Regions from separate parts of the Shewanella sp. CAL98-MNA-CIBAN-0140 genome, predicted to be linked through region 3. Evidence: predicted binding sites of a transcription regulator. Region 3 holds the regulator's gene; each other region holds the start of a gene.
The links. Region 3 encodes LexA, which represses DNA repair genes until DNA is damaged. Its sites were predicted from a motif close to TACTGTATNNNNATACAGTA; they were not measured.
Positions count from the first base shown of each region.

Region 1: recN (DNA repair protein RecN) is a predicted target of LexA. The motif match lies at 1,217-1,236, and genes of this name have one in related genera.
Region 2: AAEY93_RS03440 (DUF4007 family protein) is a predicted target of LexA. The motif match lies at 1,089-1,108, and genes of this name have one in related genera.

Region 1 covers NZ_JBEOPI010000047.1:27,210-29,490, reverse strand. Annotated here, with positions in the region: gene recN (DNA repair protein RecN) at 1-1,164, opposite strand, end outside; gene AAEY93_RS18375 (AEC family transporter) at 1,293-2,261, opposite strand.
Region 2 covers NZ_JBEOPI010000004.1:84,343-86,623, forward strand. Annotated here, with positions in the region: gene AAEY93_RS03435 (DEAD/DEAH box helicase) at 1-930, opposite strand, end outside; gene AAEY93_RS03440 (DUF4007 family protein) at 1,190-2,146, shown strand; gene AAEY93_RS03445 (DEAD/DEAH box helicase family protein) at 2,139-2,281, shown strand, end outside.
Region 3 covers NZ_JBEOPI010000021.1:46,724-49,004, forward strand. Annotated here, with positions in the region: gene AAEY93_RS12235 (cell division inhibitor SulA) at 196-702, opposite strand; gene lexA (transcriptional repressor LexA) at 699-1,313, opposite strand; gene plsB (glycerol-3-phosphate 1-O-acyltransferase PlsB) at 1,578-2,281, shown strand, end outside.

The DNA.
Region 1 (2,281 bases), on a different contig from region 3:
CATATTCAATTCATGGATTGACTGAGTGACCAATTTATCGAGTTCTTTAGCATAACGGCTACGGCTTTGACTTAGTTTTTGTGCATTGGTTAAATAGGCATTTCTGGTGGCTTCAAGTTGCTGTCTTATACCATCTAATTTAGTTTCGTCGTCAGCAAGTTCGGCCAATTCACTCATCAATGCTTGATGATGTAGCGCCAACTTATCAGCACTCACATGATGCTTACGCGCCAATTGCATTGCCGTTGAAAGGCGTTTTTCTAAATAGGCAAAATGTTCTGGATCAAGCTCTAAACTGCTTAAATAACTTTCAATTTCGCTAGCGCTTTCTTGTACTTGAATTAACGCATCGCTGATCATAGTGCCGATAGGAGCAAGGGATTCATCATAGCCTTGAAGCGTATCAGCAATACTGGCCACTTTATTAAGCAGCGATTCTATATTGCCTTCATCACTTTCGGTCAATAAATGTAAACCAGCTTGGCAACGTTCAATTAAATCTGTGCCATTGGCTAAGCGTTTGTGTTCTTGTTCTATTTCATCAAATTCTTCCAAGCCTAAGTTGAACTCATTAAGCTCTTCTACTTGATATTGCAGCAGCTGTTGACGCGAAATGCGTTCGTGCTGAGCTTGCTCAAGATGCTTTAGCTCGTTTTCCACTTGCTTGCAGCGCTGATAGCTGGCACTGACGGCATCAAGTAACAACTTGTGGTTAGCGTAGCTGTCGAGTAAGGCTAACTGATGATCATTTTTAAGCATGGCATGGTGAGCATGTTGGCCATGAATGCCTATCAGGAGTTGACCAACGGCTTTTAATTGCGAAACCGGGACCGGATTACTATTAATATAGGCTCTAGATCGGCCATCATTATTAATGGTTCGACGTAAAATACATCCATCTTCAGCATCGAGATCGTTATCTTCAAGCCAGCGTTTAGCTAAAGGGACATCGTGGAGCGTAAACCGCGCGCTCACTTCAGTTTTCGTTGCGCCGGGTCTGATGGTATTGGCATCACTGCGATTACCAAGACATAACCCAAGGGCATCGATAGCAATCGATTTACCTGCACCGGTTTCTCCGGTGATGCTTGTCATACCGGCTTTAAAGTCGAGTTCTAAAAAACGCACGATAGCAAAATTATTGATGCTGAGTTGGCAAAGCATAATGAATCCCTTTCAATGAAGCGACTAAACCACTGTATTGATAAACAGTATATACTGTTTTTATATACAGTAAAGTGGTTGGCATAAAAATATCACTGATTATTTTATCGCCTTAACTCGGTCAATTATCAAGCATATGATTTTAAAAGTGTTTCTATTATAGGCAAACTAATAAAAGTGACTAATGTGCCATATAAAATCCCTTGGGCACTGCCATTGGCATTAATTTGGTATCGGTCTGCCAATAAATACACACTTGCTGCAGTTGGTAAGGCTGCTAACAGGACTCCCATAGTCAGTAACTCGTGTTCTACGCCGAAGAGTTTGAGTAATCCAAAGGCAATAAGGGGCTGAATAATTATCTTGAGTAAGTTGATTAAACTCAGTTCTGCAATCAAGCTAAGACTGAACATGTTCGTGATTGACTGATGCCGTAACGCTTTGGCAAGTACCATTCCGATGGCAAACAGTGCACAAGGACTGGAGGTGTTTCCCACTTGGTGCAGCACTAACGCCAGGCTAGCGGGTAAGGTGATATGAAATGCCGATAGGCCTATGCCAATAAGACTGCCGACCACTATCGGGTTTTTATACAGTGCATTAGCCATGATGATGATGGCATGGTCGGTTGATTGTTTATTACGGCTGGCCAGTTCAATAGAGACTAAAGCAAACGCGAACATGAACACCGACAGCAAGCTGGCAATCGCTGCGGCCACTAATGCCATTTTGTGACCCGGGAACAATAGGCTCAGCAATGGAATACCAATAAATGCAGTATTGCCAAACGTGGCGTTTAACGCCCGCATTGCGGCAACCGCTTGCTGCTTAGGCTTGCACCATAGTGATACGCCAATGACCAGCGCATAAGTAATGATCATCGCCAAGCTAAAGCCACCAACAAAGCCCCACTGAATAATGTCTTCAATGTGAGTTTCAGCTAAAACAATGAGTAAAATCGCTGGGAAGGCTATGTAATAGACAAATTGATTGAGGATCAGATCGGTGTCTGGTGGTAAAAGTCTCAATTTCTGAATGATACTGCCGAGAAGCATAATTATAAATACAGCGATTAGCGGGGTAAGAATACTGGACATTCCTCGCAATTCCTTAGCAA
Region 2 (2,281 bases), on a different contig from region 3:
TAATCCTAATAAGTTTGCATGGAAGTTTTCATCACCAATAAAATCATCTACCACTTCTTGAAACTTTGGGGCTATGGCCTTATGTGCTTCATCAAAAATTACCAAGGTCACCTTTTTACATAATTCTTTGTATAATAGTTTTAACTGTCGAGAGTCGTTTTTTCGTAAACTTAAAAACTTGTGCAGTCCAGCCACAACAAAGCCTGAATCAATACCTCCTAAACTTTCATCGGAATTGGAATAAAATCCATATAACGTCGTAGCTCTATTCCCAAGAGATTGCCATGCCGTTGAAAATTCAGCATAAGCTTGTGAACAAAGCTCTTCTCTATCAGCTAACCATAAAACAACATGTTTATTAGATTGCCGTAAGTGTTCAGCAGCAATATTCATTGCCGTTCTTGTTTTTCCTGAACCCGTAGGCAAATGAAGAAGAACGCGTTTATGATTGTTATCAAACTCATTAAGCACTTGATTTGATATGTCTTGTTGATAGGGATATAGAGGATAATTGGGTTCTATTCGAGAAATATTTGTGAAATCTACATTTTGTTGAAGTCGACTCTGATAAACGTCAGACAAGCCAATTTTTTGGGCGAATTCAAATTGGTTTTGTTCAGCCCAGCTAATCGCTGCATCATAGTATTTAGGTGTTATTTGAGTAGGTGTGACATTAAAATCTGGGAATAAATCTAGTAATAAATTGGGGGATAACCTCTCAATCAATTTTTTACGCAGCTTATCATCAAAAACAAAATCGATTTGCTTTACATTTGCAACTACTGTAGCAAGACTTTTTTTATTGTAATTTGCATTTTCATTTATCTGGTTGTCTATCTCATCTAAATCAAGCGCAAATCGAATCGACTCTTTAGGCAAAAAACTTAACAGTTCGTCTTCTGAAAAGTTTGATAAAATCTTACTTAGCATTACAATCCTTTATTCTTCGGCAGCTAGCTGCTAAATCAATTCCTTGTCGATTAAAACAAGATCCCTTATAACAAAAAAACAACATAATTGTTCATTGTATTCATGAATTTACCGTATTGACTAGTTTACTACAATAAAAAAAAATATTTTAAAAAATGCACTGTACAAATGAACAGTCTTTAGGATAAAGTTCTTTCGTTATTTTGAAAATCAGGCTAGTATCGCCTCTGGACAATTTCTCCAGAGGCACTAATAAGCGATGAAAGCTAAGTTTACAGGTCATGACACTTTCCCTCTGCGCTATGGATGGCTATTCAAGGCAGTTAATCATTTGAATTCAAATGGTAAATTCTCAAGTTCTGATGAAGACAGCATTCGTCAATCGATAGTCGAACTTGGTGTTGGTAAAAATATGGTTAAAGCTATTCAGTATTGGGCTGAAGCTTCTAACGTGATTCATTCTGAACGATCAAATAATTCATTTACTCATTCTGTGTCACAAAATGGCGAATATCTTTTTGGTGGTGAAAGCTTAGAGGATGGAAGAGACCCTTACCTAGAACTGCCTGGCTCAATTTGGTTAGTTCATTTCTGGTTAAATTTTAATGTTGAACATTTGACGGCTTACCGTTACTTTTTTAATTTCGCAAATGTGCAACATTTTGAAAAAACAAAGCTCATCGCTGATTGTTTTGAAGATGCAAAAAAACTCGTTGATAGTGAGCTGGGTAATATTTCTACTATAAAGAAAGATATTGACTGCTTTTTGAATACCTATAGTAAAAAGCTCAAAGCTACTCCATCGAAAAAAAGTATCAACATAGATGAAGACCATTTTATTTCACCTTTGTCTGAATTAAATTTGATACAAGATAACGGTGGCGGTTTTTACATTAGTAACCTCGCTGAACGTCCTGAACTGCCGATCGAAATATTTACTTATGCCCTGCTTGAGTTTTTTAAAACTGAAACTGTAGATTCTAAAGTCAGCACTGTTGATTTCGACTCATTATTGAGTAAACCCTGCTCACCCGGTCGGATATTCCGGTTGTCTGAATCAGGATTAGGTCAAAAACTCGATGAAGTTCAGGGCTTTACTGACAACAATATTTCATGGGTCGATTCATTAGGATTAAGGCAAGTCAACGTTTCTGAATATGCAAAGACCAATAGCACTCACTATTTGAATCAATATTATGGCACTAAAAATGACTGAATCACTCATAACTATCAACCAACGTTATAAAAGCTCTACCCGTATTGATGGTGATAGCGAAGATTTACGGTCCTTTATTGACGATTTTATTCTTCATGGTACCGCCGTTAATGTGCTTGATACCGTCAGTCGCGA
Region 3 (2,281 bases):
TTTGGATTATTTGTCTGACAGTAATCTTGATTACTGTCATTTTATCCAATTAAAGATGAAGAATGTTTCATCCTTGTTAACCACATTACTTGTAGATTAAACATTGATCAAGATCACTTTGTTGGTAAATAGGCTAAAAAAAGATGAAAAAAAGCCCTGAATTCAATGCAGGGCTTGGTAATTAAGGATTTATGCTTAGTGAAATGAGCAAAAATTACCTGCTCCACTTGTTAATGTAGAGTTAACAAGTTGATGTTTGTGAGGTAAGTGAGCATTCACATTTTCAATTACCACGCCTAATGCTCGCGCGCTCTTAGCGACAATTTCCAATCGACGACTATCGCGAGCATCGAGTGAACTTGTCCAAGTAACCACTGCACTAGAAGTTCCGCTCGTGAGAGCTTTTTCCATGGCCCATAATGTTTCGACTTCATCTTTGGTGTGCACCAGTAAAATACGATCCATTCTCACTCCAGCACTGGCCAGCATATGCTTATAGCCTATGTGAGGTGGACTAATTAATACAATCCATCTGCCTTGTTGGCTCAACGTCGCCAGTTGGCTACACAATTGACTCAGTTCTGCTTCACCTTGGGTGACAGTTTGTAATGTTTGAATGGTTTGGTTGCCATGCAGATCTGTTTCAGTTAAATCTACCCATAAGCCTGGGTGACGTGGCGCTACGCCCATTAGTTTGTTCATGACCAATCTCCATTACGGATAACGCCAACTGCAAGCCCTTCGATGGTTAGGCTTTGGCAACTTAAATCTACTTTTATCGGGTTATAATCTTCATTTTCTGCATGCAGATAAATCATATTACCTTTTTGTTCGAATCGTTTTACGGTGACGTCATCATCAACACGCGCCACCACAACCTGACCATTACGCGCTTGTTGCATTTTATGTACAGCGAGCAAGTCGCCTTCTAAAATACCAATGTTTTTCATGCTATCACCACGAACCCGTAATAAAAAATCTGCGGCGGGTTTAAACATATTTGGGTCGACTTGATAATATTGTTCTACATGCTCTTGCGCCAAAATAGGCTCTCCAGCAGCAACTTGTCCAATGAGTGGCAGACCGATTTCAAGCTGTTCTTCATGAGGTAAACGAATACCTCTCGAGGTACCAGGTATGATCTCGATAAAACCTTTTTTGGCTAATGCTTTTAAATGCTCTTCGGCGGCATTAGCACTTTTAAAGCCAAGACGACTCGCAATTTCAGCACGAGTGGGTGGCATACCTGTTTCGGTGATATTGTTTTTAATTAAGTCTAAAATTTCTGCTTGGCGCGGCGTTAACGGTCTCATGATGGTTCCTGTCTTTTTATACAGTGACTGTCATTATACACAGTGTTTTTGTTCGTGCAAGTATTAACCAACTCTTTTTTGAATATTGTTGGTCAAGTATCATTCAACAACCTGTTTCTATTAGTTATTGTGTATTGATTGTCTGATGTTATTTCTGATAGTGAGAACTCAAGCGTAAAGATAAATCGGTCTGATAGTGTAAGCAGGCTGGTTTCTGGTATCCTATACGACAATATTACAGTGGCTTATGTTGCGAAAATAACCATGTCAAAACCAGATTCAATATTTTTACGAGCGTTAAAATGGATTCAAAAATCGATGGTACTCACGGTTGTTGTGCCACATGATCCTTTTGACGATCTTAATTTAGATCCATCTAAACCTCTGATTTATGTTATGAAAACAGAATCAATCAGTGATGCCGCTGCATTAAGCGAAATCACTGAGAGCTTTGGTATGCCCAGTCCATATGAGCCACTGCAATTGGATGGCCTCAAAGTATCACGCATCGTTTGTCTTGAAGGCCGCAAACCGCTTTTTGGTAAACGCGAAAGCGGTGAAAAATTTATTAATAGTTTTACCAGTCTGTTAGCGCTTCATCGTCAATGTCCTGAGTTAGATATTCAGTTGGTGCCTGTGAGCCTTTATTGGGGTCGCACACCGGGTAAAGAAGATGACAGCATGAAAGCGGCTTTTTTTGAAAGGGAAAACCCGACCTGGCTGCGAAAATGGCTAATGATTTTGTTTCTAGGTCGCCACAATTTTGTACAGTTTTCTAATGCATTATCGCTTCGTCTTATGGCTGATGAACACGGTACCGATAAAAGAATTGCTCACAAATTAATCCGTGTTGCGCGAGTGCATTTCCGCCGTCAACGCAAAGTGATGACAGGGCAGCAATTACCGAATCGGCAAGTGCTTTTTGCGTCGTTACTTAAATCTGATGCAATCAAGAAAGCCATTGAAGA